Regions from separate parts of the Isoptericola sp. NPDC055063 genome, predicted to be linked through region 4. Evidence: riboswitches for the same ligand, from Rfam matches in the RefSeq annotation. Region 4 holds a riboswitch; each other region holds the start of a gene.
The links. A riboswitch is a leader RNA that binds a small molecule or an ion and turns the genes downstream of it on or off. The one in region 4 is predicted to bind thiamine pyrophosphate.
Positions count from the first base shown of each region.

Region 1: linked by a shared signal. The riboswitch ahead of ACWF41_RS17320 (bifunctional hydroxymethylpyrimidine kinase/phosphomethylpyrimidine kinase) and the one ahead of ACWF41_RS18235 (ECF transporter S component) in region 4 are both predicted to bind thiamine pyrophosphate.
Region 2: linked by a shared signal. The riboswitch ahead of thiO (glycine oxidase ThiO) and the one ahead of ACWF41_RS18235 (ECF transporter S component) in region 4 are both predicted to bind thiamine pyrophosphate.
Region 3: linked by a shared signal. The riboswitch ahead of ACWF41_RS16700 (thiamine ABC transporter substrate-binding protein) and the one ahead of ACWF41_RS18235 (ECF transporter S component) in region 4 are both predicted to bind thiamine pyrophosphate.

Region 1 is NZ_JBSGUW010000014.1:116,868-124,480, reverse strand. It holds gene ACWF41_RS17335 (copper resistance CopC family protein) at 43-663, opposite strand; gene ACWF41_RS17330 (YcnI family copper-binding membrane protein) at 660-1,418, opposite strand; gene ACWF41_RS17325 (hypothetical protein) at 1,496-2,170, opposite strand; TPP riboswitch at 2,249-2,364, shown strand; gene ACWF41_RS17320 (bifunctional hydroxymethylpyrimidine kinase/phosphomethylpyrimidine kinase) at 2,355-4,007, shown strand; gene ACWF41_RS17315 (ABC transporter ATP-binding protein) at 4,463-6,328, shown strand; gene ACWF41_RS17310 (ABC transporter ATP-binding protein) at 6,325-7,613, shown strand, end outside.
Region 2 is NZ_JBSGUW010000007.1:18,746-26,358, reverse strand. It holds gene ACWF41_RS09945 (ABC transporter ATP-binding protein) at 1-935, opposite strand, end outside; gene ACWF41_RS09940 (DUF3817 domain-containing protein) at 994-1,389, shown strand; gene ACWF41_RS09935 (ThiF family adenylyltransferase) at 1,386-2,603, shown strand; gene ACWF41_RS09930 (thiazole synthase) at 2,728-3,564, opposite strand; gene thiS (sulfur carrier protein ThiS) at 3,585-3,830, opposite strand; gene thiO (glycine oxidase ThiO) at 3,827-5,062, opposite strand; TPP riboswitch at 5,052-5,154, opposite strand; gene thiE (thiamine phosphate synthase) at 5,177-5,824, shown strand; gene ACWF41_RS09910 (hypothetical protein) at 5,962-6,630, shown strand; gene ACWF41_RS09905 (OmpA family protein) at 6,627-7,301, shown strand; gene guaA (glutamine-hydrolyzing GMP synthase) at 7,351-7,613, shown strand, end outside.
Region 3 is NZ_JBSGUW010000013.1:160,652-168,264, forward strand. It holds gene ACWF41_RS16680 (response regulator transcription factor) at 1-255, shown strand, start outside; gene ACWF41_RS16685 (hypothetical protein) at 259-705, opposite strand; gene ACWF41_RS16690 (ABC transporter ATP-binding protein) at 692-1,528, opposite strand; gene ACWF41_RS16695 (ABC transporter permease) at 1,528-3,183, opposite strand; gene ACWF41_RS16700 (thiamine ABC transporter substrate-binding protein) at 3,321-4,433, opposite strand; TPP riboswitch at 4,506-4,610, opposite strand; gene ACWF41_RS16705 (DUF4235 domain-containing protein) at 4,751-5,017, shown strand; gene ACWF41_RS16710 (PAS domain-containing protein) at 5,205-5,990, opposite strand; gene ACWF41_RS16715 (sulfite exporter TauE/SafE family protein) at 6,308-7,237, opposite strand; gene ACWF41_RS16720 (RrF2 family transcriptional regulator) at 7,609-7,613, opposite strand, start outside.
Region 4 is NZ_JBSGUW010000015.1:155,793-163,405, reverse strand. It holds partial or broken gene ACWF41_RS18255 (hypothetical protein) at 1-213, shown strand, start outside; gene rsfS (ribosome silencing factor) at 210-656, shown strand; gene ACWF41_RS18245 (histidine phosphatase family protein) at 653-1,342, shown strand; tRNA gene ACWF41_RS18240 (tRNA-Ala) at 1,433-1,505, shown strand; TPP riboswitch at 1,670-1,782, shown strand; gene ACWF41_RS18235 (ECF transporter S component) at 1,776-2,429, shown strand; gene ACWF41_RS18230 (ABC transporter ATP-binding protein) at 2,422-3,936, shown strand; gene ACWF41_RS18225 (energy-coupling factor transporter transmembrane component T family protein) at 3,933-4,658, shown strand; gene ACWF41_RS18220 (class I SAM-dependent methyltransferase) at 4,724-5,344, shown strand; gene ACWF41_RS18215 (hypothetical protein) at 5,325-7,613, opposite strand, start outside.

The sequences.
Region 1 (7,613 bases), on a different contig from region 4:
GCTCGACATACGTCGCGCTGGCCCTGACAGGTCTTCGGTGCGTCAGTCGCGGCGCCGGGCGACCCGGAGCGCCACGAGGACGGCCGCACCGGCCAGCACGACGACGCCCCCGGCGATGCCGAGCACGACGACCAGCTCGGAGGAGCCGTCGTCGTCCGCGGTGCCGGTGCTGGCGGCCTGGGCGTCGGAGCCGGCCGCCGGGGAGCCGCAGGGCGTCGCCTCGGCGGCCGGGGTGGCCGCCGCCGCACCGGCGGGCGGGTCGTAGGTGAACGCGAACTGCCCGCTGGTCGGGTGGCCGTCGGCGGACACGATGCGCCAGTCGACGGTGTACTCGCCCGCCGGGCCGAGCGTCACCGGCACGGACGCGGTGCGGTCCTGCGTGGTGGGGCACCCGCTCGCGTGCTCGGTGCCGTCGGCGTCGGTCACCGAGATGACGGTGCTCGACCCGTCGGCGGCCAGGTTGAGCACCGCCTCGTCGAACGTGATCTCGACGGACTCGGGCGCCTCGGTCACGGTCGAGCCCGACGTCGGCGTGGTGCCGACGACGACGTTGTGCGCGCTCGCGGGCCCGGCGAGCCCGACGGCGCCCGCGAGGGCGAGGCCGAGCGCGCCCGCGCCGGCGAGGAGCGCGCGGCGGGTCGTGCGGGGACGGCCGCGGGTCATCGCTGCTCCGTCCGGGCGCGGGTGCGGGCCAGGGCGGCGACGCCGGTCACGGCGCCCACGAGACCCAGCCCCAGGCCCGCCGCAGCGAGCGCGAGGGGCAGGGTGTCGCCGGACCCGTCATCGGCCTGCGCCGAGGCGTCGGACCCGGTCTCGGCCGAGGCCCCTGCCGCACTGCCGTGCGCGTCGTCACCGGTCGCCGGCACGACCTGCAGCACGGGGGCCGGGTGCTCGGGCTCGGCGTCGCCGGTGGCCTCCTGGTCCCACTCGACGACCTCGCCGTCGGAGTAGGTCTGCGTCGTCGGCAGCGTGATCGCGTCGACGCCGTCGGGCACGGCGCCCGCCGAGACGGAGAAGCGAAGGAACTCGCCGGGCGCGATGCCGGCGTCGGGGTCGTCGGCGGTCCACTCGACGCTCGCGGGCGCCTCCGTGAGGGTGGTGCCCTGGACGTCGACCGGCTCGGGCAGCTCGGCCCGCGTCACCTTCGCGCTCCACCCGGGGACGGGCTCCACGGACACGCTGGTGAACGGGGTGTCGCTCGGCAGCGTCACCTTCACGGCCGTGGTCGACGCCTCGGGCGACTCGTTGGGGACCTTGAAGGTGAGGGTGGCGTACGCGCCGGACTCGGCGGAGTCCGGTGTCACCGTCACGTGCGCGGACGCGGCTCCGGCGCCCAGCAGGAGGGCGGGGACGGCGAGGGCGGCCGCTCCGGCGAGCCGACGGGTGCGGCGCGTGCGGGCAGGGGTGGTCGTAGGCATGGCTGTCTGCTCCGGTGGTTCGAGGGTTCGTGGGACGGCGAGGGCCCGCCCCGTCCGACCTCGGACCAGGGCAGGGCTCAGGCGGCGCGCGCGAGGGCGCCGCGCCGCACCGGGGGCCCGCGCGGCGCCGGACGGCGGCGCGCGTGCCACGGCAGCGGACGCCAGACCGGTCCCGCGACGACGGGCCCGCGGCGGGCCACGGGCAGCGAGGCCGGCCCCCGCACCAGCAGCGCCACGTGCGCCAGGTGCGAGGCGACGTTCGCGGCGGCCCGGTCGCCCGCGGCGAGCAGCAGCGCGGTCAGGAGGACGGCGACGGCGTGCGCGGCGAGCATCCACGTCGTGGTGCCGCCGTCGGCGGCGTGCTCCAGGTGCACGGCGGTCCCGGTCGCGGGGACCAGCGAGCCGGGCCCGAGGTCGTGCCCGGCGTGGCCCGCGAGGGCCGGGACGGCTCCGCCCGCGCCCACCGTGCTCCCGGTGCCCCAGGGGTCGTCGTCGGCGCGGGCGGCGCCGAGCACCGACAGGGCGGAGTGCTGCACGAGCTGCAGCGCGACCATGGCGGGCAGCAGGCGGCGCAGCGTCAGGCGACGGCGGGCGGTCCAGACGGCGACGGGCGCCGAGAGCGCCAGCACGACCAGCCACGCGAGGGGTGCACCGGGCAGCGCGCCGCCGCCCAGGAGGTGGGCGGCGGCCGCGATGCTGAGCGTCGTGCCGGCGACGAGGAGCTCGCGCACACGACGGACGACCACGGGCACCCCGGCACCCTATCCCGCCGGGCGACACGCCTGGGAGGACCCGCCGCCGACCGCTGCGGCCGGTGGGCTACGGTGGCGCCGAACGACACGGGGTGCCTCCCGCCGTCGGCCCCGGCCGGCGACGAGACGCTGAGATCACACCCGTCGAACCTGATTCAGCTAGCACTGACGAAGGGATGTCGACATGAGCGTGCGCGCGCATCACGACAGCTCCGCCCTCCGGGGCACCACCGCTCCCGCGACCACCGCACCAACCCCCGCGCCCAGCAGGCCCCGGGTCCTGGCGATCGCCGGCTCCGACCCGTCGGGCGGCGCCGGGATCCAAGCGGACCTCAAGGCGATCGCCGCGGCCGGCGGGTACGGCATGGCCGCGCTCACTGCCCTCACGGCCCAGAACACGCGCGGCGTGCGGGGGGTGCACGTGCCGCCCGCGGAGTTCCTCACGGCCCAGCTCGACGCGCTCGCGGACGACATCGCCATCGACGCCGTCAAGATCGGGATGCTCGCGTCGGCGCCCGTCGCGCGGGCCGTCGGCGCGTGGCTCGACGGCCTGCCGGACGGCGGGCCGGTTCCGGACGGCGCGAACGGGGCCCGCCCGGCCGTCGTGCTCGACCCGGTCATGTTGGCCACCAGCGGCGACCGCCTGCTGGACCCGACGGCGGAGCGCGCCGTGCGGGACCTGCTCGCGCGGGTCGACGTCGTCACGCCCAACCTGCCCGAGCTCGCGGTCCTGGCCGGCGAGCCCCCCGCGCCCGACTGGCCCGCCGCGCTCGACCAGGCGCGCCGGCTCGCCGCCCGGCACGACGTGCTGGTCGTGGCCAAGGGCGGGCACCTGACGGGCGACGATGCCGAGGAGGGCGACCCCGGCGCGCCCGACGCCCTCGTCGGCCCGGACGGCACGCTGCTGGAGCTCGCCGGCGAGCGGGTCCGCACCACGGCGACGCACGGCACCGGCTGCTCCCTGTCGAGCGGGCTGGCCGCCCGGTACGCCCGCACGGGGGACTGGGCCGAGGCGCTGCGCGGCACGAAGGCGTGGCTGGCGGCGGCGATCCGGGCGGGGGAGGCGCTGCGCGTCGGCGGGGGGCACGGGCCGGTCGACCATCTCGCGGGGAGCACCCCGGCGGGCGCCGTCGATCCGGAGCCCCCGGCCGGGCGGGACGAGGCCGCCGCCGGGGCCGGCCGCGACGCCGTCGACGGGTGGTGGGCCGCCGCCGCCGGGGTGCGGGCCGCGATCGACGAGCTGTCGTTCGTGCGGGCCCTTGGCGACGGGACGCTCGGTACGGACCGGTTCCGCGACTACCTCGAGCAGGACGCGATCTACCTGCGCGAGTACTCGCGCGCGCTGGCCCGGGCCAGCCAGCTCGCGCCCACGCGCGCCGAGCAGGCCTTCTGGGCCGGCGGCGCGCACGGCGCCCTGGTCACCGAGCTCGACCTGCACACGACGTGGCTCGGCGGGGAGCCGACCGACGTGCCGACCAGCCCGACGACGGCCGCGTACCTCGACCACCTGCGCGCCGCCGGGGACGACTACGCGACCCTCGTGGCCGCGGTCCTGCCGTGCTACTGGATCTACCAGGACGTGGGCGAGCGGCTCGCGGCCCGCAACCACCCCGGACACCCGTACGCCGCCTGGCTCGGCACGTACGCCGACGACGAGTTCGCCGCGGCGACCCGCCAGGCCGTCGCCGTCCTGCGCCGCGTCGCCGGCGCCGCGGGGCCGGCCACCCGGGTGCGGATGGGCGCGGCCTTCCAGGGGGCGTGCGAGCACGAGCTCGCGTTCTTCGACCAGGCCGCCCGGCCCCGCGCGGTCGCGCTCGAGGGGGCCGTGGCGGGGTGAGCCCGGGCGCGGTGGCCTGAGCCCGGCCCTGCCGGAGCACCCGGGTCAGGCCGGCGCCATGCCTTCACCGCGCCTTCGCCCCAGGTCGGGCAAACGCTTGCCAAAAGGCGGTGACCGGGGCAAGCGTGTCGGTGGCGGGTGTCAGAATGGTGGTGATGCCCGACACAACGCGCGCTCCGCGCAGCAGCAGCCGAGGCGCCGCAGGCGCCGATCCCTCCCACAGTCCGAGGAGGAGCTCCGCCTCCTCCGCCCCGCGCTCGTCCGTCGCGCCCGGCACGCCGCCGGGCGGGCCGTCGGGGCCGCCCGGCGCACCCGGCCATCGCGCCCCGGCGGACCCCGTCGCCCCGGCGGACCCCGTCGCCCCGGCGGACCCCGTCGCCCCCGCGGGCTCCGAGCTCTCGACCCTCGCGTCGATCCGCCGGCTGTACCCCTACGTCAGGCCCGCGTTGCCGCGCATGGTCGGCGGCCTCTTCTCGGCTCTCGGCGCGAGCCTCGCCGCGCTGGCGATCCCGCGCGTGCTCCAGACCCTCGTCGAGGGCCCCCTCGCGGAGGGTGCCGCCGCCCACGACCTCGGCGCCCTGGTCGTGCCCGTCCTCCTCGTCCTCGTCCTGGGGGTCGCGGAGGCCGGGTTCGTCCTGCTGCGCCGCAACCTCGTCATGTACCCCGGCACGCGGGTCGAGGCCGAGCTGCGGATGGCGCTGTTCCGCCACCTGCAGGACCTGCCCGTCGCGTTCCACGACCGGTGGCCCGGCGGCCAGCTGCTGAGCCGGATCATGGGCGACCTCGGCCTGCTGCGGCGCTGGCTGGTCTTCGGCCTCCTGCAGCTCGTCGTCAGCATCGTGACGATCGTGGTCGGCGTGGGCATCCTGCTGGCCACCGCCGGCTGGCTCGGCCTCGTCTACCTCGCGGGCGCGATCCCGGTCACGGTCATCGCGTTCCGCTTCTCGCGGCGCTACCGCGTCATCGCGCGCCTGTCGCAGGACCAGTCGGGCGACCTCGCCACCACCGTCGAGGAGTCGGTGCACGGCATCCGCGTCCTCAAGGCGTTCGGCCGCGGTCGCGACGCGCTCGACTCGTTCACCGACCAGGCGGAGGAGCTCCGGCGCACGGAGATCCGCAAGGCGGGCAACCAGGCCACGGTCACCACGTCGCTGCAGCTCATCCCCGAGGTCACGCTGGCCGTCTGCCTGGTGCTCGGCACCGTGCTCGCCGCCCAGGGGCAGATCACCGTCGGCAGCCTCGTGGCGTTCTTCCTCACGACCGCCGTGATCAACGGCCCCGTGGTCGACCTCGGGATGACCCTGTCGATGACGCTCAACGCCCGCACCGCCGTCGACCGCTTCTTCGAGGTGATGGAGACCCCGAACCCCCTGGCCGACCCCGCGGACCCTGTGGAGACCGGCCCCGCGCGCGGCCACGTGGAGCTCCGCGACGTCACCTTCCGCTACGAGGACGCCGCACGCCCGGTCCTCGCCCACGTCGACCTCGAGCTGCCCGTCGGCACCACGACGGCGCTCGTCGGACTCACCGGGTCGGGCAAGTCCACCCTGGCGATGGTGGTGCCCCGCATCTTCGACGTCACGGGCGGCGAGGTGCTGCTCGACGGCGTGGACGTGCGCCGCATGCGGCGACACGACGTGCGGCGCGCGGTCGCGGTCGCCTTCGAGGACCCGACCCTGTTCTCCGCGTCCGTGCGCGACAACGTGCTCCTCGGCGTCCCGGAGGCCGGGCCCGACGCCGTCCCCGAGGCCGAGCGGGAGCGCCGGCTGCACGAGGCGCTCGAGGTGGCACAGGCCGGCTTCGTCGCGAACCTGCCGCAAGGCGTCGAGACGCGGATCGGCGAGGAGGGCCTGTCCCTGTCCGGCGGCCAGCGCCAGCGCCTCGCCCTCGCGCGCGCCATCGCGGCGCGGCCCGCGGTGCTCGTCCTCGACGACCCGCTGTCCGCGCTCGACGTCGCGACCGAGGAGGCCGTCACCACCCGGCTCCGGACCGTGCTGGACGGGACGACGAGCCTCGTCATCGCGCACCGGCCGTCCACCGTGGCGCTCGCGGACCGCGTCGCCGTGCTGCGGGACGGCCGGATCACGGCCGTCGGCACGCACCGCGACCTGCTCGCCAGCGACGCCCACTACCGGCACGTCATCTCCAGCCTGGAGCAGGACTGGGAGGAGAGCGCCGAGCACTCAGGCCGGGACGAGCCCGACCGCGCTCGGGCTGAGCAAGACGACGCCGACCCGGACCCGACCGAACAGGCCGGGTCCGAGCAGGCACAGTCCGAGCAGGCCCGGACCGGGCACGACGAGAAGGAGGTCCAGCCGTGAGCCGCCCCAGCACGCCGGAACCGTCCCAGCCCGCGACGTCCGGTCCGGACGACCGCCGTCGCCCCACCGACGCGACCGCGGACGACGCCACCCGGCTCGACGCCGCGGCCTCCCGGGACGTCAGGTCCCGGTCGCTGCGCCTGCTGGGCGAGCTGCTGCGGCCGCGCCGCGGCGCCCTCGCCCTCGCGGGCCTCCTGGTCGTGGTCTCGACGCTCGGCCAGGTGGCCGGCCCGTGGCTCGTGTCCCTCGCCATCGACTCCGCCGTGCCCGACCTCATGGACGGCGACGTCGGCACCCTCGTGCTGGTCGGCTCCGCCTACCTGGTCGCCGCGGTCGTCGGCGGGCTGTGCGCGGGCGCCTACGTGCGGCAGGCCGCGAAGATCGCGCAGGGCGTGCTGCTGGACCTGCGCCGCCGGGTCTTCCGGCACACCCAGCTGCTCAGCCTGGAGTTCCACGAGTCGTACACGTCCGGCCGCATCATCAGCCGGCAGACGTCCGACCTCGAGGCGCTGCGCGAGCTGCTCGACGGCGGGCTCACCGGCGTCGTGTCCTCGCTCATGCTGATGATCTTCACCGGGCTGAGCCTGTTCCTGCTCGACTGGCGGTCCGGCCTGGTGCTCGCCGTCGCCCTCGTCCCCGCATGGCTGCTCACCCGGTGGTTCCAGAAGCACTCGCAGGTGTTCTACCGCGAGCAGCGCACCACCTCCGCGCGGCTCATCGTGAAGTTCGTCGAGACGATGACCGGGATGCGCGCCGTCCAGGCGTTCCGCCGGGAGTCGACCACCGAGGCGGAGTACGGCGCGCTCAGCGAGCAGTACCGGGACGCCAACCTCAACACCATGGGGCTCAACGGCCGCTACCAGCCGGGGCTGGTGCTCATCGGCAACGTCGCGGTCGCGGTCGCGCTCGCGATCGGCGGCTGGCGGGTCTACTCCGGTGGGCTGGACGTCGGCGTGCTGGTGGCGTCCCTGCTGTACGTGAAGCGGTTCTTCCAGCCGATCCAGCAGCTCGGCAACTTCTACAACTCCTTCCAGTCCGCCACGGCGGCGCTGGAGAAGGTGTCCGGCCTGCTGGCCGAGGAGCCGACCGTCGTCGAGCCGCGCCGTCCCGTGGCGCTGCCGCACGCGCGCGGCGCCCTGCGGCTGGACCACGTCACCTTCCGGTACGGCGACGGCCCGGTCGTGCTGCCCGACCTCGACCTCACGCTCCCGGCGGGGCAGACGGTCGCGCTGGTCGGCACGACGGGAGCCGGCAAGTCCACGCTGGCCAAGCTCGTGACCCGGTT
Region 2 (7,613 bases), on a different contig from region 4:
TGCAGCATCTGCGTGGCCATCTGCACCGGCCAGGCGAGGAACGCGGCGTAGCCGTAGAACGTCACGAGCTGACCGCTGGTGATCTCGCCGCGGACGGCGGCACGGGCGCCCAGCCACAGCACGAGCGCGGCGAGCAGCCCGGGCAGCAGCACCTGCAGGCCGTCGAGCACCGACTGCAGCACGGCGACGCGCACGCCCTGGTGGCGCACCTCCTGCGACTGGCGCGCGTAGCGGGCGGCGAACTCGTCCTCGCCGCCGATGCCGCGCAGGATGCGCAGCCCGGAGACGGTGTCCGCGCCGAGCGAGGTGAGCCGGCCGGTGGCCTCGCGCTGCGTGGTCTGGCGGGACTGCAGCGGCTTGACCAGCAGGCCGAGCACGACGGCGACCGCGGGGATGCCGAGCGCCAGGACCAGTCCGAGCTGCACGTGCTGGGACAGCATGATCGCGACGACCACGACGTACGCCAGCACGCCGCCGGTGAACCGGCCGGCCATGGAGAACATGTCGCCGACGCGCAGCGCGTCGTTCGCGACGGCGGACACGACCTCGCCGGTGGGCAGCTTGCGCGTGATCGCGTGCCCCGCGCGCGACGCCTTGTAGCCGACGAGCTGGGAGAACGACAGCGACGCCCGGACCCAGTTCTCGACGTCCCAGATGTGGTTGAAGATGCCGGCGACGACGATGACGAGCGCGGCGCCGAGCATCGCGCCGCACCACAGGAACAGCGGGCCGCCGAAGCCCTGCGACAGGCCCTCGTCGATGGCGCGGCCGATCAGCAGCGGGGCCGCGGCCGACGCGAGCATCGCCACCACGCCCGCCACCAGGGACTTCGCCAGCACGTCGCGCTGGCGCCACCCCTGCCACGCGAGGAGCTTGGCCGGGGAGGTCAGAGGAGGGTTGCCCACGTCGGGCAGGGGGAGGGGTCGCACGGGGATCAAGCGTACGGACGCGTACCGACACCGGGCGACGGTTTATCGCGCCTACGATGCTGGGGTGAGCACGCCGCAGCAGACCCCCGCCGCCACCCAGGCCCAGGCCGAGACCGCCATCCGCAAGGCCCGTGGGTCGCTGAAGCGCTACCGGTTCATGGCGATCCTCACCGGCTGCATGCTGCTGGTGCTGTGCGTCGAGATGTTCTTCAAGTACGTGGTCCCGGTCGAGGTCGTCGTCGACTACATGGGCTGGGTCCCGTTCGCCCACGGCTGGATCTACGTGGTCTACCTCGTGACCGTCCTGGACCTGTGGTCCAAGATGCGCTGGGGCTTCGGCCGCCTGGCCACGATGGTCTTCGCCGGCGTCGTGCCGGTGATGTCGTTCATCCTCGAGAAGCGCGTGCACGCGGGGGCCGACGCGAAGCTCGGCGCCCTCGCGGAGCGGTACTCGGCATGACGTCGCTCGCCCCGCTCGTCGCGCCGGGCCCGCCGCTCGACGCCGGACGCCTCGCCCGGTACGCCCGGCACCTGCCGCTGCCGGGCGTCGGCGCCCAGGGGCAGCGTCGGCTCGCCGCGGCGCGCGTGCTGGTCGTGGGGGCGGGCGGCCTGGGCAGCCCGGCCCTGCAGTACCTCGCGGCCGCGGGCGTGGGCACGCTCGGCGTCGTCGACGACGACGTCGTGGACGTCTCGAACCTGCAGCGCCAGGTGGTGCACGGCACCGCCTACGTCGGCCGGCCCAAGGTGGACTCGGTCCGGGACCGCCTCGCGGACCTGGCGCCCGACGTCGAGGTCGTGGCCCACGCGGAGCGGCTGACCCCCGAGAACGTGCTCGACATCCTGCGCGGGTACGACCTCGTGCTCGACGGGGCCGACAACTTCCCGACGCGCTACCTCGTGTCCGACGCCGCGGAGATCCTCGGCGTGCCGGTCGTGTGGGGCGCGATCCACCAGTTCGACGGCCAGGTGGCCGTGTTCTGGGGCGCGCCGGTGCGCGAGGACGGTACCCGCGAGCGCGGCGCCACCTACCGCGACGTCTTCCCCGTCCCCCCGCCGCCCGGCACCGTGCCGGACTGCGCGACGGGCGGCGTGCTGGGCGCGCTGTGCGGCACCGTCGGTTCGGTCATGGCCACCGAGGCCGTCAAGCTGATCACCGGCGCGGGCACCACGCTGCTCGGCCGCATCGCCGTCTACGACGCCCTCGACCTCACGTGGCGCCAGCTCGCCGTCCGCCCGGACCCGACCCGCGAGCCCGTCGCGGCCCTGCTCGCCGACGACGCCGCGTACGCCGCGTTCTGCGGCCTGCCCGCGCCGTCGGGCGGGTCGGCCGACGCCCGCGCCACGGTCGCGGGGCTGGGCCCCGCCAGCGTGAGCGCGCAGGACGCCGCCGCGCTGCTCGCGGGCGACGCGCCCGTCGCGCTCGTGGACGTGCGCGAGGACTGGGAGGTCCAGGCGCTGCCGGTCGCGGGCGCGACCGTGGCGCCGAGCGGCACGTTCCTGGGCGGAGGGGACGACGCCGCGGCGGCGGTCGCAGCGCTGCCCGCCGACCGCCCCGTGCTGCTGGTCTGCGCGGCCGGCGCGCGCTCGGCCCGCGTGGCCGACGTCGCCCGCGCCGCCGGCGTCGACGCCCGCTCCGTCGAGGGCGGCGCCCCGGCGCTCCTCCTCGCCGTCTGACGCCGAGGTAGTCCGAAACCCCGCGAGTCCCGTTCCCGCCGAGGTAGTGGTCTGGTCCACTACCTCGGCAAGAACGGAACTACCTCGGCAGATCTGGGACTACCTCAGCGGGCGGGTGCCCCCGTCAGAGGGCGAGGTCGAGGCGCCCGTCGGGGGAGGAGCTGGCCAGGGCGCCCTCGCGGCGCGGGATGCGCCCCGCGCCGGCGGCCAGCCGGCCGGCCTGCACGGCGAGGCGCATGGCGTGCGCCATGCGGACCGGGTCGGCGGCCCGCGTGACGGCCGTGGCGAGGAGGACACCGGCGCAGCCGAGCTCCATCGCCAGCGCGGCGTCGGACGCCGTGCCGACCCCGGCGTCGAGGATGACCGGCACCCGCGCGGCGGCCGCGATCGCCTCGATGTTGCGCGGGTTGAGCACGCCCAGGCCGGTGCCGATGGGCGCGCCGAGCGGCATGACGGCGGCGCACCCGACGTCCTCCAGCCGCCGCGCCAGGATCGGGTCGTCGTTGGTGTACGGCAGCACGACGAACCCGTCGCGCACCAGCGCGTCGGCCGCCTCGACGAGGCCGATCGGGTCGGGCAGCAGGGTGACGTCGTCGGCGATCACCTCGAGCTTGACCCAGTCGGTGCCGCACGCCTCACGGGCGAGCTGCGCGGTGAGCACGGCCTCCCGGGCGGAGAAGCAGCCGGCCGTGTTGGGCAGGGCGCGGATGCCGAGCCGCTCCAGGAGTCCCCAGATGCCGCCGTCCTCGGCGCCCGCCCCGCCGGGCCGCACGGCGACGCGGCGCATCGCCACGGTGGTGAGGCCGGTGCCCGACGCGACCAGCGCGTCCTCGAGCGTCATGAGGTTCGACGCGCCGCCCGTGCCCATGACGAGGCGCGAGCCGATCGTGGTGCCGGCGATCTCGAACGGGTCGGCGAGCGGGTCGGCCGACGGGTCGGTGAGGGTCGTGGTGCTGGTCATGGTTCCTCCGTGCTTCGTGGTCAGCCGCCCTGGACGGCGGTGACGATCTCGACCCGGTCGCCGGGCGCGATGCGGGTGCCCGCCCACAGGCCGCGGGGGACGACGGCGTCGTTGACGGCGACGGCGATGCCCTGCGCCGTACCGTCGGCGACGAACGCCGGGACGAGGGCTGCGACGAGCGCCTCGACGCCGTCGCCGTGCGGCCCGTCGAGGGGGTAGGGCTCGCCGTTCACGACGGCGGTGGCGGTGCTCGTGCTCGGGCTCATGGGTGTGCTCCTTCAGGGTCGGGGCGGGCGGCAGGCGCGAAGCGCCGCGGATCGGCCGCGGCGAGCGAGTCGTCGGGCGGCGCCCCGCCGGTCAGCTCTGCCACGACCGCGTCGGCCGTGAGCGGCGCGAGCAGCACGCCGTTGCGCCCGTGCCCGACGGCGGCCAGCAGCCCGGGCGCGGCGGTGCTCCCGACGAGCGGCAGGTTGTCGGGGGTGGCGGGGCGGGCGCGCGGCGTGACGTCGACGAGCGCCGCCTCGTCGATGCCGGGCACGAGGGCGCGCGCGTCGCGCAGGAGGGCGAACACGCCCCCGGCCTCGGCCCGACGGTCGTCCGGGCGCTCGTCGCTGGTGGCCCCCACGACGATCTCCCGGTGCCCCGGCCCGCCGCCGGGTCCCGACCGGGTGCCCGGCGCCCGCGGCACGAGATACACCGGCCGCCCCTGCACGGTGCCGCGCACCACGTGCTCCAGCGCGAGCTCGGGGCCGGCGTCCAGCCGCAGGGTGATCCCCTTGACGGGCCGCACCGGCACCCTGGCCTCCGGCACCCCGTCGAGCAGCCCCACCGGCGGTACGACGCCGGTCGCGAGCACGACGGCGCCCGCGGCGTGGCGCGCGCCGGCGTCGTCGTGCGCCGCGACCACCCGGCCCGCGCCGTCGCGCTCCAGCCGCACCGCCGCACGCCGCACGACCGCGCCGCCCAGCACGTCGACGAGCGCCGCGTGCACCCCGCGCGGGTCGACGGCGAGGTCGCCCTCGACGACGGCGGCCCCGGCCAGCCGCGGCCCGAGGTACGGCTCCCGGCGCCGCGCGTCGGCCACCGGGACCTCCGCGGACGCGAGCCCCCACTCCCGGTGCAGCGCCAGCACGCGGCGCAGCAGGGCGGCGTCGTCGGCGTCGTACGCGACGGCGAGCGAGCCGGCGCGCAGCAGGGGGACGTCGCGGCCGGTCGCGGCGGCGAGGTCGGCGGCGTACGACGGCCAGCGGGCGGCGGACGCGAGGTTGAGGCGGGCGAGGTCCCGCTCGCCGAAGTCGGCCTCGCTGACCGCCGCGAGCATCCCCGCGGCCGCGCGGGTGGCGCCGTCGCCGGGGGACGGGTCGAGGACCGTGACGGACAGCCCGGCCGTGGCGGCGCGCCACGCGACGGCGAGGCCGACGATGCCACCTCCGACCACGACGAGGTCGACGACGTCGCGGGCGGACTCAGGTGCGGACGTGGGTGTGGACGTAAGCATGTGCGCTCCCTTCGCTGGCATGACCCAGATCAGGTTCGACGGTCGGCTCCTGCGCCCTCTCAGCCCCGAGCGGGGCTCCCGTGCGCGGCCACTGTAACCCGGGCCGTGGTTACCCTGACTGGCGTGACCACGACCCGTGCCCGCCTCGCCGACGCCCGCCTGTACCTGTGCACCGACGCCCGCGAGGACCGCGGCGACCTGGAGGACTTCCTGCACGCGGCGCTCGCGGGCGGGGTCGACGTCGTGCAGCTGCGCGACAAGTCCCTCGACGTGGCGCGCGAGCTGGAGATCCAGGCGGTCGTGGCCCGCGTCGCCGCGGAGCACGGCGCGCTCTGGGCGGTGAACGACCGGGCCGACGTCGCGCAGCTCACCGGCGCTCCCGTCGTGCACATGGGGCAGCGGGACCTGCCCGTGCCGGCCGTGCGCGAGCTGCTCGGCGCGGAGCCGGTCCTGGGCCGTTCCACGCACTCCGCCGACCAGGCCGCGGAGGCCGAGGCCGACCCGGACGTCGACTACTTCTGCGTGGGCCCGCTGTGGGCCACGCCCACCAAGCCCGGTCGTGCGGCCGTCGGCCTCGACCTGCTGCGCGAGGTCGCGGCGACCCGCCCGGCGACGCCGTGGTTCGCCATCGGCGGGGTCGACGCCGAGCGGCTGGACGCCGTGCTCGACGCCGGCGCGTCGCGCGTCGTCGTCGTGCGCGCGATCACCCAGGCGCCCGACCCCGAGCGGGCCGCCCGCGAGCTGCGCGAGCGGCTGGGCTGACACGGGCGCCCGAGGTCTGTGACCTGGGGAGTTCTCCCCATGGATGCCTCGGGCGGGCCCCGCCGACGCGTGCCACAGTGGGCACCTGCCCCCCACCACGGCCGGGACCGGCCGTGCGCCCCGACCCTGGAGGACGCATGTCCGCACGGACCGCACGCGCCCGCACCACCGCGACCCTCGCCCTCGCCGGCACGCTCCTGCTCGCCGGCTGCACCGGCAGCTCCGGCGACGACGGGGCCGGTACGAAGGGCGAGGCCGCCCCCGCGGAGCAGGCCGCCGCCGACCCGGGCACCGCCACCGTCGCCGACCAGGTGATGGCGGAGCAGAAGATCGCCACGCCGCACGGGGGCGGTGACGCCCACGGCGGAGAGCTCACGGTGACGCTCCGCTCCGTGGAGGTCGGCGCCGAGAACATGACCGTGCGATGGGCGCTGCGCTGGGACGACGACGAGTCGCCCGCCGACGCCGGCGCCAGCTACTACGACATGGGCGTCGTGCCCGCGACGACCGTGACGGACCGCGCGGCGCTCAAGGCCTACAAGCCCTACTGCACCGAGGGGGCCTGGCAGCTGGACAGCGACGACGCGTCGCAGGTGTCGCTGGCCCAGCTCAGGTGCAGGGAGTCGATGCTGGTCTCGCCGCTCGAGAACATCACGTTCAAGTTCCCCAACCACGGCACGATCGAGGCGTCCGCCGTGCTGCCTGCTCCCGACGGCGAGCCCGCGACCGTGGACGTGCTGCCCGCGGAGGGGCTGCCGCTGTTCACGGACGCGACGGTCACCTACGGCGACGGGGCCGCGCAGTGACACCCCGCCGTCCGCGGACGCTCGCCGCCGCGGCGCTCGCGGCGCTGCTCGTGACGGCTTTCGCGCCATCGGCCGACGCCGAGGAGGCGAGCCCATCGTCGTCGGCGTCGTCGTCCGGCACGCCGTCGGCGGACCCGGAGCTGATGACGACGGCGCACGAGGCGCTCGCGGAGCAGGACGCGGCGATCGAGGCTGCCGAGGTCACCGACGCGATGCGCGCGGACTCGACGCTCGACCTGCGAGCGCCGGACTCGACGTTCGACCTCCGGCCCGACGACTCCACGACCGTGCTGGAGAAGACGCAGGAGAAGGCGGACGACACGGTCGTCACGCTGACCTCCGACCTGCTGTTCGACTTCGGCAAGGCGACGCTGACGCCGGAGGCGGAGGCCGCCGTCGCGGCGCTGGCCGACGACGTCCCGCAGGACGCGGCGGTGCACGTGGACGGCTACACGGACTCCGTGGGCTCGGACGCGTTCAACCGGCGCCTGTCGACGAAGCGCGCGCACGCCGTCGCCGACGTGCTCGCGGCGGAGCGTCCGGACCTCACGCTGAAGGTGCAGGGCCACGGCGAGGCGGACCCGGTCGCGGACAACGAGGTGAGCGGTGACGACAACCCCGCCGGCCGCGCGCTGAACCGCCGGGTCGAGGTGACCTACCCCACCGCGTGACCGGCGCGAGGGGCCGGGAGGGGGTGCGTCCGACGGCTACGATGGCTCGGTGACGTCTCCCGCCACCGACTCCCCCCGCCCGGTCCTGGTCGTCGACTTCGGCGCCCAGTACGCCCAGCTCATCGCGCGCCGCGTGCGCGAGGCCAGCGTGTACTCCGAGATCGTGCCGCACACGTTCACCACGGAGCAGATGCTCGCCAAGAACCCGGCGGCGATCATCCTCTCGGGCGGACCCTCGTCGGTGTACGCCGCCGGCGCGCCGTTCGTGGACCCGGCGCTGTTCGAGGCCGGCGTGCCGGTGCTCGGCATCTG
Region 3 (7,613 bases), on a different contig from region 4:
CGGCGGCTCATGCAGGCCGTCGCCGGGTCGGACGGCGCGCGCGACCGCGCCCGCGCCGCGCTGGACGCGCTCACCGCTCGCGAGCGGGACGTCGCCGTCGAGCTCGGCCGCGGCGCGTCGAACGCCGACATCGCGGCGCGCCTGTACCTCAGCGTCCCCACGGTGAAGGCGCACGTGTCGAGCGTGCTGGAGAAGCTCGGGCTGGAGAACCGCACGCAGGTCGCCCTGCTCGTGCACGACGCCGGCGAGGCGTAGGGCTCAGCCGGCGGCGGGCACCGCCTCGCCCGGGCAGCCGAGCGGCTCCGCCGCCGTCACCGTGTCCGGGCACGACCGGTAGGTCCAGATCCGCTCGCCGAACGTGTCCTGCGTGCCGTCGACGTAGATCTCGAGCCCGTCGATCCCCGGCCCGACGCGGTGGTACTCCACGATCGGGTCCCCCTCGACCGTCAGGGACCGCACGAGGAGCTCGGCCCCCTCGCCGCGTGCCGACGCCGCGTCGAGGCAGGCGAACGCCTCGGTCAGCTCCGCCTTCGGCTCGCCCTCCCCGAGGTCGGGGCGTGCGGTCACCTCGCCACACGACGGGAGCGGCTCGCGGGCGGCGAAGGCGTCCTCGCCGTTCCCCGGGCCGCACGCGCCCAGCAGCGCGAGGCACGGCACGCACCACGCCACCGCGCGGCGCCCTCGCGGGGAGTCAGACCACGTCATGCCCCGATGATGTCGTCACCGTGGCGGTCCTTGCACCGGCCGCACCGGGCGTGTCCGGGGAGCCTGGCGCGTCGTCGGGCGCGAGGCCGAGGAACTCCGCCACCCGCGTGCTGGCGGGCGCGCGCAGCAGCACGTCCGGCGCGTCCACCTGCAGCAGCCGGCCGGCGTCCATGACGGCCACGCGGTCGGCGACGGTGAACGCCTCGTCGTGGTCGTGCGTGACGAACACGGCGGTAGTGCCGGTGGACTTCAGGGTGTCGCGGACGTCGACGGCGAGCCGCTCGCGCAGCCGGCGGTCCAGGGCCGACAGCGGCTCGTCGAGCAGCAGCAGCCGCGGCCGCGGGGCCAGCGCGCGGGCGAGCGCGACGCGTTGCTTCTCCCCGCCGGACAGCGTCGCCACGGACCGTCGCGCGTAGCCGGCGAGCCCGACGTCGTCGAGCAGCTCGGCCACCCGGGCGGCACGCTCGGCCCGCGGCAGGCTCTGCGTCTCGAGCCCGTAGGCCACGTTGCGGCCCACGTCGCGGTGCGGGAAGAGCTGCCCGTCCTGGAAGAGCAGGCCGAAGCCGCGGCGGTGCACGGGGACGCCCGCGAGGTCGGCGCCGTCGAAGGCGACGGTGCCGCCGGCCAGCGGCTCCAGCCCGGCGACGGCGCGCAGCAGCGACGACTTGCCGCAGCCGCTCGGCCCCAGCAACGCCACGATCTCGCCGGCCGCGACGTCGATGGTGACGCCGTCGACGGCCACCGATCCCGGCCGGCGGCGCGTGGCCCCGTACCGGACGACGGCGTCCGTGACGGCGAGCCCCTCCTGGCGGTCGTGCCCCATCAGAACTCCCCTCCCGGCCGGTCGCCCCGCAGGCGCTCGGCCACCATCATGACGGTCGCGGTGAGCACGGCCAGCACCACGGACGCCGCGAGCGCCATCCCGTAGTTCTCGGCCCCGGGCCGCCCGATCAGCCGGAAGATCACCACCGGCAGCGTGGCCGTGTCGGGGCGGGCGAGGAACGACGTCGCGCCGAACTCCCCCAGCGAGACGGCGAACGCGAACCCGATCGCGAGCCCGAGCGACCGCGCGCCCAGCGGCCCGTCGACGGTGCGCAGCACCCGACCGGGGGCGGCGCCCAGCGCGGCCGCGGCCTCGCGCAGGCGCGGGTCGACGGCGCGCAGCACCGGCAGGATCGTGCGCACCACGAGCGGGATCGCCACGACGGCCTGCGCGATCGGCACGAGCGCGCCGGAGGTGCGCAGGTCGACGTCGAGGCCCAGCGGCCGGTCCAGCGTGATGAGGAAGCCGAACCCGACGGTCACGGCGGACACGCCGAGCGGCAGCATGAACGCGGCGTCGAGCACCCCGACGGCCCGCCGCAGGCCCGCCCGGCGTGGCCGCCGGGACACGACGAGGGCCACGAGCCCTCCCACGACGACGGCGATCGCGGCGGCCCAGGCGGCGGTGCGCAGCGAGTTCCCGAGCGCCTCCCACACCGTGACCGTGAGGGCGTTGCGCCCGCCGGTGGTGCCGAGCGCCGCGTAGTTGGCGAGGCTCCAGGACCCGTCGGGGGCGTGCAGGGAGCGGGTGACCAGGCCGGCCATCGGCAGCACGAGCAGGCCCGCCACCACGACGAGCGTCACGAGCGCGGGCACGACGTCCGAGCCGTCGGCGCCCGCGCGCAGGCGCATCCGGTGCGTGGAGACGCGGTCGCTGGTGAGGTGCAGCGCGCGCTCCCGGCGGGCCCGGGCGCGGGAGCTGACCGCCAGGGCGGCCCCCACCACGACGAGCTGCAGCACCGACAGCACGGCCGCGGAGCGCAGGTCCAGGAACTGGGTGGTGCGGGTCCAGATCTCCGTCTCGATGGTGCCGTAGCGCAGGCCGCCCAGGACGAGGACGACGCCGAACGCCGTCGCGCAGAACAGGAAAACGACCGCGGCTGCCGACGCGATCGCCGGCCCGAGGGCGGGCAGCGTCACGGTGCGGAAGGCGCGCCAGGGCGTGGCGCCCAGCGCCCGGGCCGCCTGCTCGGCGCGCGGGTCCAGGCGCTCCCACATGCCGCCGACGGTGCGCACCACGACGGCGTAGTTGAAGAACACCAGCGCCAGCACGATGCCGGCGAAGCTCTCCTCCAGGTGCGCCCAGCCGAGCAGGCCGCCGGGCGCGAACAGCGCACGGAACGCGACGCCCACGACCACGCTGGGCAGCACGAACGGCACCGTCACCAGCCCCCGCACCAGCGTGCGGCCGGGGAACCGGCACCGGTACAGCACGTACGCGCCGGGCAGGCCGAGCAGCACGGACAGCACCGTGCCGGTGACGGCCTGCGCCAGCGTCTGCCCGACGATCCGCCACGTGCGCGGCTGGGACAGCACCTCCGCGAACCCGGACAGGTCGAGCTCCCGGCCCGCGGGGGTGTCGGTGAAGAAACCCTGCACGACGAGCGAAGTCACCGGCCAGGCGAAGAAGATCGCGAGGAAGCCCAGCGGGAGCACGACGGCGGCACCCCACCCCAACCAGGCGCCCCAGCGGTCCGCGCGCCATCGATCCGCGCGCCATCGATCCGCACGCGACCGCGCCGCCCCGGGGGCCGGGCTGGCGGTGGGGCGGGCGGCTCGGAGCACGGGGCGCGTCAACCGACGACCGTCGCCGTCCACTGCTCGATCCACTCGTCACGGTGCGCGGCCACGTCGGCGGGAGCCACCTCGAAGGGCTTGTCGGCCAGCGGGGCGAACTTCTGCCAGTCCGCGGGCAGCTCCACGTCCGGGTCGGCCGGGTACATGTACATCTGCCCGGGCACGTCCGCCTGGAAGGCCTCCGAGGTGAGGAAGTCGACGAGCTTCTGCGCGCCCTCGGGGTTCGCGGCGCCCGTGAGCACGCCCGCGTACTCGACCTGCCGGAAGCAGGTGTCGAGCATCGCGCTCGTGGTGGAGGTCTTCCCGTCGTCGCTCACCGTGAACGCCGGGGACGTCGCGTACGAGAGCGCGATCGGCCGCTCGCCGCCCTCGCCCGCGCCGGAGAAGTCCACGTAGTACGCGTCCTCCCACGACTCGGCCACCTTGACGCCGTTGGCGCGCAGGTCGGACCAGTAGCCCTGCCAGCCGTCGTCGCCGAACGCCCCGATCGTCGCGAGCAGGAACGCGAGGCCCGGCGACGACGTCGCGGGGTTGGTCACGACGGTCAGGTCCTTGTACGCCGGCTTCGCGAGATCCTCCAGCGTGGCCGGCGGCGTGACGTCGTGCTTCTCGAACCAGCCGTCGTCGAGGTTCATGCACACGTCGCCCACGTCGACGGGCGTCAGCGTGCCGTCGAGGTCGTCCGGCGCGTACGCCGCCACCCGCGGGTCCAGGTCGGCGGGCTGGTACGGCTCGAAGACCCCCGCGTCCACGGCCCGCGACGCGTACGTGTTGTCCACGCCGAAGACGACGTCGCCCAGCGGCGCGTCCTTGGTGAGCACGAGCTGGTTCACCAGCGTGCCCGCGTCGCCGGGGGCCACCTGCTTCACGGTGAGGCCGGACTCCTTCTCGAACGCGGCCAGCACGTCGTCGGAGACGGCGAACGAGTCGTGCGTGACGAGCGTGACGGCGTCCGACGCGCTCGCCGCGTCGTCCGGCGCGCTCCCGTCTCCGCACGCCGCCAGCAGCGGCAGCAGGGCGACGGCGGCGACGACGGCGACGACGGCGACGCCCGCCGCGGCCGTCGCCCGGCGGCGCCTGGTCGGGTGCTGCGTGGTCCTGCGGGTCATGCTGTCCTCCTCAGGGTGCGAGAAGGGGGTCCTGCGAGCACCCGGCACCGTCGTGGTGCGGCCGTCCCGCAGGGAACGAGATTCCCGACTTCCTCCACCGGTGCTAACCGGGTCAGGTTCGAGGGTCTGCGGCGTTCCGCACTCTCAGCGCCGGCGGGCGCTCCCCTGTCGTATCACCACGAGCCTACACACCGGCGCCGCGCTACCGTGGTCCCGTCCGCGGCGCCCTGGTGTGACATGCCTGACGTGCCACGACGCTCGTGGGCACGCACGCGACGACGCACCGGCCATGCCGGGGACCGACCGAGGGAGAGCACGTGACGGACACCGAGCAGCCGCTGGGCGTGAAGGTCGGCACGGTGGTGCTGACGATCGCCGCCGGATGGGTCGCACAGAAGCTGATCGGGGTGGTGTGGGAGAAGGCGACCGGCAACGTCGCCCCCACCAACGTGGACGACGACGAGATCTCCATCGTCCAGGCCGTGACCTTCGCGGCCGTCTCCGGGGGCGTCGCCGTCCTCGCGAAGCGCCTCGCGCGTCGGGGCGCCGTGCGCGCGGCCGCCCGCTTCATCCCCAGCCACTGAGCATCACCCGCCGTTGAGCATCATCGGCTACTGAGCGCCGTCGGCCCGGGCTCGCATCGCGCGGGCCCGGGCCGACGCGCGTCCGGGCCCATCTGTGTCCCGGCCCACTGTCCGGGTCAGGGCGGGTCCGAGCCCTCGAGTGCCCGGCGCGCCCGGGGCCGCGACGGCGTCAGCGGCTCGCGCGGCGTCAGCGGCTCGCGCGAGGGCGGCGTCGGGCGAGCTGCGCGTCGTGCCCGTGCGGCCGGTCCACCGGCCCTACGCCGGCGAGCGCGCGGCTCAGCCGGTCGGCGGCGTCCTTCGCGGGCGGCGCCGCCCGGACGACCTCGGCGGCGGTGAGCGCGGTGTCGCGCTCGCCGACCGGCCGTGCGAGCTCCTTCATGACCTGCTCCCCCGCGGACTGGGCGGAGACGCCCACCTGCGCGCCGACGTCCGACAGCACCTCCGTGGCGACCGACTCGTCCACGCCGCACACCGCCATGATCGCGCCCTTGGCCTGCTCCGCCGCCGCGGCGGCGACGAACGCGCGCGAGACGGCGCGGTGGGCCTCGCGCTCCAGCGCGTCGCGTACCACCGGGCTGGTGTCGATGACGTAGCCGACCAGCTGCGACGACGTGCCGTCGGCGCCGTGCCGGGCCTGCCCGGTCACCACCACCGAATGCGTGCGCCCGTGGTCGTCGACGACGCGGTGCCCGCCGGCGAAGGGGCGCCCGGTCGCGAGCGCCACCGTCGCGGTGCGGGAGAGCCGCTCGCGGTCGTCGGGGTGCAGGTGGGCGCGCAGCACCTCCGGGCCGGGCTCGATGGCACCGGGCTCGCGCCCGAAGATCCGGTAGACCTCGTCCGACCACCACCACGACCCCGTGGCGACCTCGACGCGGTACTGGCCCACGAGCAGCTGGCTCCCCGCGCCGAGCAGCTCCGCGAGCGCGACGAGCTCGCGTCGCTGATGGTCGTTCGACGTGCTGGGCATCGACATGGCTCACCTCCCAGTGCCGTGCAGCGGGGTCTGGCAGGCAGATCTCCTGGCTTCACACGGTACCGGGACGGCGCGACGGCGCCACCCCTCGCGTCTCGGCTCCGCGGGTGGAATCGCGGGGGCGTCCCCTTCCCCCGTGACGACGGCCCCGCCGTCGCGGCCCCGGAGGTGGGGGCGGCGGTGCGGGGCCGACGTCGTGCGGGTCGACGTCGTGCGGGTCGACGTCGTGCGGGTCGACGTCGTGCGGGTCGACGTCGTGCACGGTCGACGTCGTGGACCGGCCGCCGCGGAGCGTCGGCCCGCCGGGTCGAGCGGTGTCAGGCGGCGGGCGTCGGCGCGGGAGCCGCCGCGGCGGGAACGTCGCCCTCGGTCTTCTCCTCCACGAGGGCCTTGCGGTGCTGGCGGAACGCGTAGGCGACGGCGACAGCCCAGCCCACCGCGATGATCCCCAGGACGAGCGAGCGCACGCCCGGGGCGACGGGGAACTCGTCGAGGCTCAGCAGGGTGCGCACGTTGGTGAGCACGATGATGCCGCCGACGGCGGAGCCGAGGACCCGCGGGGGGACGAGGCGCACGAGCCACGCCGCGATCGGCGCGGCGATGAGGCCGCCGATCAGCAGCGCCAGCGCCCAGGACGGGTTGATGCCCGCGGTCCCGAGGCCGAACAGGAAGCCGAGGCTCGCGGCCACGGCCACGAAGAACTCGCTCGTGTCGATCGAGCCGATCACCTTGCGCGGCTCCATCCGGCCGCTCGCCAGGATGGCCGGGGTGCCGACCGGGCCCCAGCCGCCGCCGCCCGTGGCGTCCATGAAGCCCGCCACGAGGCCGAGCGGCGTGAGGAAGCGCTTGCGGAGCGGCTGCCCCAGGCGGTCGGTGCGGAGGCCGCGCAGCGTGAACCGCAGCAGCACGTAGAGGCCGAGGCCGAGCAGCAGGATGGACATCAGCGGCTTGGCGATCTCGGTGGAGAGCCACGAGAGGAACGTCGCGCCGGCGAAGGCGCCCACGGCACCGGGGATGCCGATCTTGGTGACGACCTTCCAGTCCACGTTCCCGAACTTCCAGTGAGAGACGCCCGACGCGAGCGTCGTGCCGACCTCCGCCAGGTGGACGGTCGCGGACGCCGCCGCGGGGTTGGTGCCGATCGCCAGCAGCAACGTCGTCGAGGTCACGCCGTAGGCCATCCCCAGGCTGCCGTCGACGAGCTGCGCACTGAGGCCCACGAGGGCGAGGAGGACGAGAGTCCGCACGGGGTGTTCCCTCCGTCGAGGCGGCAGCCGGTCTGCCGCGACAGACCGAAGTTACCCGATCGGTCCTATCGGATTCAATGGTATCCGCCGACGGGTCGCATGCTGAGACGACGGCGATCGCGGACGGGAGACGTACCAAGCCGTACCCTGCGCCCGCCGGCGACGAGATGCCGTCGCGGGCCGAGCCGTACCGAGCCGTACCGAGCCGTACCGTGCGCCGTGAAGCGACGAAGGCCGTCACGGACCGTGCCACGCCGCGTCGTGCCGTACCGTGCCGAGCCGAGCCGAGCCGAGCGCCGTGAAGCGACGAAGGCCCTCAGGGGCCGCGCCACGCCGCGTCGTGCCGTGCGCCCGTCAGGCGACGAGGGCCGTCACG
Region 4 (7,613 bases):
GTCGAGGAGGAGGACGACGAGGACTGGGACGAGCCCGAGGCGTCGTACACCTGGCTGCACTACATCGTGCTGGTCGTCGTCGCGTTCGTGCTCGGTCTGCTGGTGTGGAAGCTGCTCCTCGCCGGCTCGGACGACAAGAGCTTCAGCACCGACTCCGCCGCGCCCGCGGTGGTCCACTCCCTTACGACCTCCCCGCCTGGAGCCGCCGCATGACCGCCACCCCCCGCGCCGTCGAGCTGGCGGTCGTCGCCGCCCGGGCCGCCTCGGACCGCAAGGCGCAGGAGATCATCGCGCTCGACGTGAGCGAGCAGCTCGTCCTCACGGACGTGTTCCTCATCGCGTCGGGCACCAACGAGCGCCAGGTCTCGGCGATCGTGGACGCCGTCGAGGAGGCGATGATCACGGCCGGCGCCAAGCCGATCCGGCGCGAGGGCAAGGCCCAGGCGCGCTGGGTGCTGCTCGACTTTGGGGACGTCGTCGTGCACGTGCAGCACGCCGAGGACCGGGTCTACTACGCGCTGGAGCGCCTCTGGAAGGACTGCCCGGCCATCGACCTGCCCGAGGACGCGCGCGGCGGCGACGGCGCAGCCGCGGCGGCCGAGTACGGCGACGCCGCGGGTGACGGGGCCATCCGTCTCGCGGGCGACGAGCGGTGACGGCCGGGACCGTCGTCCTGCTGCGCCACGCCCGCACGGCGTACAACGCGTCCCTGCGGCTGCAGGGGCAGATCGACATCCCGCTCGACGACGTCGGCCGCTGGCAGGCGGGGGAGGGCGGCTCCGCCCTCGCGTCGTCCCACCGCGCGACGCGCATCGTCTCCTCCGACCTGGGTCGCGCCCTCGAGACCGCGACCGCGTACGCGGACGCGCTCGGCGGCGCCCCCGTGCAGACCGACGTGCGGTTGCGCGAGCGTGGCTTCGGCGAGTGGGAGGGCATGACGGGCGAGGAGCTCTCCGCGCGCTGGCCCGAGGAGTACGCCGCCTGGCGCCGCGGCGCCGAGCCGGCGGGAGCGGGAGCGGAGTCCAAGGCGGAGGTCGCCGCGCGGATGGCCGAGGCCGTCGCCGAGCACGCGGAGCAGCTGGACGACGACGCGACCCTGGTCCTCGTCTCCCACGGCGCCGCGATCTCGTTGGGGGTGACGGCGCTGCTCGGCCTCGACCCGACCTCGTGGCGCGGGCTGGCCGGGATGCACAACGTGCACTGGTCGCACCTGCATCGGGCGGGGGCCGGCGCTGTCCCGGCGTGGCGGCTCGTGGCGCACAACGTGGGGGCCGGGTACCCGCTGGACCACTGGCAGGCCGGTCCGGACTGGAATTTGGAACCTGGCCCGAAGTCTGCCTAAGATATCGACGTTCCGAGGGGCGCAAGCCCGGAGGAACACACCGAATCAGACGAAACATGGGTCGCTCGCGGCCATGGATCGCCGGTTCTCGGGGCTGTGGCGCAGCTGGTAGCGCACCTGCATGGCATGCAGGGGGTCAGGGGTTCGAGTCCCCTCAGCTCCACCCCGACGAAAAGGCCCGGAACCACATGGTTCCGGGCCTTCTCGCGTACCCGGGTCCCACGGGGCGGGACGGCCTTGCGTCGACGACGCCGTCGCCTAGGGTCGGTCCTGCGGCCGCATCGAGGGCCGCCGCAGGTGACGTCACACCTGACGCACAACTGAAGACACCCATGACAGGGGAGCGCCGTCGAAGGGGCGCTGAGAGTGCGGGCACGAGCCGCAGACCCTTGGAACCTGCTCCGGTTAGCACCGGCGAAGGGAGTTACCTGGAATGTCCGCGCCCATCATGCGTCCGACCGTCCTCGGGACGGCTCGCGCGAGCCTGCGGTACCGCACCGTCGACCTGGTCACGATGGCGATGCTCGGCGTCGCCGTCGGCGTCGTCTTCTGGGGCTGGACGCAGCTCTACCACCTGCTCTCCGCGGGGCTCGTCGTCGCGTTCCCGCCGGCCACCGGCCTGCTCGGCGGCGGCTGGCTGCTCGGCGGCGTGCTCGGCGGGCTGATCGTCCGCAAGCCTGGCGCCGCGCTGCTCACCGAGGTCGTGGCCGCGAGCGTCGAGGCCCTGCTCGGCGCCGGCTGGGGCTTCTCGGCGATCGTCTCGGGCGTCGTGCAGGGGCTCGGCGTCGAGCTCGTCCTGGCGCTGTTCCTGTACCGCCGGTTCGGCACCGCGGTGGCGGCGCTGTCGGGTGCCGCCGCGGGCGCGTGCGGCGCCGTCTACGAGTGGTTCGCCTACTACCCCGACTGGCAGTGGGGGTTCCGCCTCGCCTACCTCGGCTTCTTCGCGCTGTCCGGCGCGCTCCTCGCGGGGCTCGGCGGCGCGGCGCTGGTGCGCGCCCTCGCCCGCACCGGGGTGCTGGACGCGTTCGCGCCCGGCCGGGACCTGGCCGACGGCGCCGCCGGGGCGGCCCGTGTCGCCCGTGGCTGACGGCGGCGCGCGCGCCCGGCTGGCGGGGCTCACCTGGCGCCCGACGGGGCGGGCGACGCCGGTGCTCGACGGGCTCGATCTCGCCGTCGGCGCCGGGGAACGCATCGGGCTCGTCGGTCCCAGCGGGGCCGGCAAGTCGACCGTGCTGCACGCCCTGGCGGGCGTGCTCGGCGACCCGCTGCCGGGCGACCTGTCCGGCACGGCCCACGTGGACGGCGTCGTCGGCCTCGTGCTCCAGGACCCCGGGGCCGCCGTCGTCGCCGAGCGGATCGGCCGCGACGTCGCGTTCGGGCCCGAGAACGCCGGCCTGCCGCGGGAGGAGATCTGGCGCCGCGCCCGTGGGGCGCTGGACCACGTGGGGCTGCGGTACCCGCTCGACCGGCCGACCTCCGCGCTGTCCGGCGGGGAGCTGCAGCGGCTCGCGCTCGCAGGCGCGCTGGCGTGCGGCCCGGACCTGCTGCTCCTCGACGAGCCGACCGCCATGCTCGACCCGGACGCCGCGGCCGAGGTGCGGTCCGCGGTGCTCGACGCGCTCGCCGGGACGGAGACTTCGCTGGTGGTCGTCGACCACCACGTGGGGCCGTGGCTGGAGCACCTCGACCGGGTGGTGGTGCTCGGCCCGGGCGGCGTCGTCACGCACGACGTCGCGCCGGGCGCCCTGCGCGCACCTGGGGTCGAGCCCGGGGGCGAGCCCGGGGTCGATCAGGGCGCCCCGCTCCGGGCCGCGCTCACCGCCGCCGGCATCTGGCTCCCGGACGCCCCGGCGCCCGACCCGCTGCCCGTGCCCGCGGCGCTGGTCGCGCCGGACGACGCCGGTCCGGAGGTGACCGTCGACGCACTCGGCGTCGACCTCACGACCCGGGGCCTGCGGGGCCGCACCACCACGCGCGCGCTGGACGGCGTCGACGCCCGCCTGCCCGCGGGCCGGTTCACCGCGGTCACCGGCCCGTCCGGGGCGGGGAAGTCCACGCTCGTGGCAGCCCTCGCCGGGCACCTGCGGCCCGCGCGGGGGCGCGTGGCCGGGTCGCCCGGGCGCGGCACCCGGTCGCGCGAGCTCGCCCGCCGCTGCGGGTGGGTGCCGCAGCATCCCGAGCACGGGCTGCTCGCGCTGCGCGTTCGCGACGAGGTGGCGCTCACCGGCAGGCGGCTCGATGTGCCCGTGGACGTCGACGCCGTGCTCGCGCTGCTGCGCCTGGACCATCTCGCCGACGCGCACCCGTTCCGCCTCTCCGGCGGCGAGCAGCGGCGGCTGGCGCTCGCGGCGGCTCTCGCGCACCGGCCACCCCTGGCGCTGCTCGACGAGCCCACCGTGGGCCAGGACCGGCACACGTGGGCCGCCGTGGCCGGGTGGGTCGTCGCGGCCGCCGGGCACGGCGCCACCGTGGCGGCGAGCACCCACGACCGCCACCTCGTCGGGCTCGCCGACCATCGCGTCGCGCTGCCGCCGGGCGGGCCGGACGAGGACGGGCACGGCATGGGCCGCCCGCACCGGGTGGCCGCGGCATGACGGGCGGTGGCGGCACGACCGGCGCGCTCGGCGTGCTGGGGCGGGCGAACCCGCTCGTGCTCGTGACGCTCGGGCTGCTGGGCCTGGTCGCGTCGTTCGGGGTGCGGGACCTCGCGTCGGCGGCCGCCGCGCTGGGCGCCGTCGTCGCCTGCGGGGCGGTCGGCCTGCCGCGGCGCTCCGGGCCGGCGGCGCGCTACCTCGCGGTGGTCGTGGCGGTCGCGTCGGTCACGTGGTCGACGTGGCTGCTGGGCGGCCGCGACCTCGAGGTCGCGGCCGTCGCGGGGATGCGGATCGCGGTCCTCGCGCTGCCGGGCGTCGCGCTCGCGCCCCTGATCGACCCGAGCGGGCTGGCCGACCAGCTGGGCCAGCGCCTGCGGCTGCCCGCGCGGTTCGTCGTCGGGGTCGCGGCCGCGCTCCAGCGGTTCGAGCGCCTCGGCACCGTGTGGGAGCAGGCGTCGCGGGCCCGCCGGTCCCGCGGCGTCGGGCCGGGGCACGGGCCCCTCGACCGCGGGCGGCACGCCGCCTCCGTGACGTTCGCCGTCCTCGCGGCCACACTGCGCGACGCGACGACCATGGCGGTGGCGATGGACGCCCGTGGCTTCGCGGGCGCGGGCTCGCGGACCTGGGCGGAGCCGGCGCCGTGGGCCCGGCACGACACCGCGGTGCTGGCCGTCGGCGTCCTGGTCGCGGCGCTGCCGTTCGCCGTCCTCGCGGCGGGGTAGACGCCCCACCCCTGACAGGTGAGGGATCGCCCGCGGCGCGCACACTGGGCTCAGGAGGTGCGCGCATGGCCGGACCGGAGGCACGCCCGCAGCACGACTTCGACGCCCTGTACGCGGGGGACGTCCCGCCGCCGTGGGAGATCGGCCGCCCGCAGCCCGCGCTGCTCTCCCTGGTGCGGCGGTCGGTGCTCGCGGACCCGGTGCTCGACGCCGGGTGCGGCACCGGCGTGCTGGCGCTCGCCGTCGCGCGGTCCGGGCACCGGGTCGTGGGGGTCGACGGCGCGGCCCACGCGATCTCGCGCGCCCGGGAGCGGGCCGCGGAGGCGATCCTCGAGCCGCCGGGCGAGGTGCGCTTCGAGGTGGCCGACGCCCGCCACCTCGACCGCCTCGACGTGCGCCCGCGCACGGTCCTGGACTCCGGGCTGCTGCACTCCCTCGACGCCGACGGCCGCGCCGCCTACGTGGCCGGGCTGGCCGTGATCTGCCCGCCCGACGCGCTCGTCGCCGTGCTCGCGATGTCGGTGCGGGCCGGGCTCGGCTGGGGCACCACCGCGGGCGACCTGCGCGCCGCGTTCCCGGCGGCGGACTGGACGTCCACCGAGGTCACGGACGCGGAGATCGTCGCGCGGCCGACCGACGACGAGCAGCACCTGCCGGCGCTGCTCCTCACGACGCGGCGCGCGTGAGCCCCTGCGCCCCGACCGCGGCGAGCAGCGCGCGGGCCCTGGCCGGCCCCACCGTGCGGCCGGGCCGCGCGGCGATCGCCTCCAGCCCGGGGAACGTCGCCGCGTCGGCCGGGACCAGGCCCCGGCGGGCCGCCTCCGCGAGGTAGGGCAGCGCCGCACCGGCGACGTCGAGCACGCGGGGGAGCCAGCGGGGCAGCGGGCCGTCGGTGGCGCCCGCCGCGGCGACCGCCTCGGTGAGCACCGGCCACAGGGCGGGCAGCGTGGCGGGGCGGCGCTCCACCACGCGGACCATGCGCGCGGGGCTCGCCGCGGGCTGCGTCACCAGGGCGCGCGCGGCGAGGCGGACGCCCGCCCAGCCGATGCCGCCGCTCTCGATCAGCTCGCGCACGACGTGCTCCCCGGCGATCCCCGCGTCGCCCTCGTGGCACAGCATGGACAGGGCGACGGCGTGCAGGGCCGCGCTGCGCGGCGGGACTCCGCCGGCCGGCGGCCGCAGCGGCCCGCCCGTGCCCTCGGTGCGGTTGCGGTGCTCGTGCGCGCGCAGCACGCCGGCCTCCGCGTCCCAGGCCAGCCATGCCTCGGTGCCGCGCGTGGGGTAGCCGGACGTGTCGGGCTCCTCGCCCTCGGCGCGCGCGACGGCGGCGCACTGGCCCTCGCGCTCCAGGTCGTACGCCCACACCTTGACGACCCGGTAGACGCGGCCGGGGTGGGCGGGGAGCCGCAGGTCGAGGGCGAGCAGCCTCGTGGGGGCGTCCGGGTCCTGCCAGGTCGCGGTGACGCCGACCCCGTCGTCGACGGCGGGCAGCGTCGCGACGCCCGCGGGCCACACGGCGTCGAAGTCGTCGGGGACGCCCACGGGTGCCGGTGCCGCCGGGGCGGGGGCCACCGGCTCCCCCGCGACCGGCGGGAGCGCCGCCACGGTCTCCCGCGCGGCGACCACGGCCCGCGAGGAGCCCGGCCGTGCGGCCAGCCGCCGCAACCCTGGCACGGCGAGGACCGCGGGGTCGGCGACCCCGGTCGCGACGGCGGCGGCCGCGTCCGGCGCGAGGGCGAGCATCGCCTCGGCCAGCTCCGCGGTGCCGGCCAGCAGGCGGGTCCGGGCCTGGGAGGCGGCGAGGAGGTCGTCGAGCACCGGCCAGACCACCGACGCGAGCCCGTCGTCCGCGAGGCGGACCGCCGCGGCGGCGAACGCCGCGAGGGCGCGCGGCGTGGTCTGCAGGTCGAGCAGGGCCGCGTCGGCGACGCCGGGCCGGAGCAGGCCGCGGTCCCACGCCTCGAGCGCCGCGGCGGAGCCGTCCTCGGCCGCCCGCTCGTGGAAGCCCCGCTGGGCGCCGAGCACGGCGACCGCGCCCGCGGGCCCGAACGGCGTCGCGCGGCGCGCGGCCTGCCGCAGGGTGACGCCGAGGGCCGGGTCCTCGCTGTGCACGAGGCCCTCCGCGGCGGCGTCTCCCCACCCCGGGAACACCGCGTACGCGTCGTGGCCCGCGTAGCCGCGGGTGTCGATGCGGCGGGGGAAACCGTGCAGCGAGCGCGGCAGGACGACCGGGGCGGCGCGCCAGCAGTCCCAGCGCTCGTCGCGGACGAGCGCCGGCTCGGCGACCGGGTCGGCCACGTACGCGACGACGACCGGGCCCGCCAGGAGCCGCAGGTCCCGGCCGCGCTGCCCCGCGACGGGCACCTCGAGCGCCCCCAGCCGGTCGAGCACCTCGGGCGTCGCGCGGGCGAGGTCCAGCCGGGTGAGCGCCAGGAACAGGTCGGCCTCGACGGCGGGCGAGCCGGACGACGCGTACTCCTCGAGCCGGTCGGCCAGGTCGGCGGGGTCGACGCTCAGGTCCACGCGGGTGGGTGCCGACAGCAGGTTCGGCACCTCGCCCAGCCGCTCGACGACGCCGTGGTCGCGGGCGTGCAGCACACCGTAGACCGCGCCGCTCGCGTCGAACCCGTGCTCCGGCTGCTCGCCGCGGACCCAGGCGTGCACCGGTCCCAGCCCCGGCTGCCACGACGGCCCCACGCCGCGCAGCGCGGTGCGCGCCTCCTCGGGGTCGCGGCGCGCGACCTGGACGGCGAGGTGGAGGAAGGTCTCGAGGGCGAGGTCGGCGGCGCCCTCCGGCTGCAGGGTGAGCGCGGCGGCCGCGGCGGTGAGCTCCGCGCCGGTCGCCTCCGGCGGCGCGAACCGCGGCGGCGTCCAGACCGGCGGGGTGGGCCGCCAACGCCCGGCGGTCGCGGCAGCCGTCGCGGCAGGTCCGGCGGGCCGCGCGGGCTTCGCCGG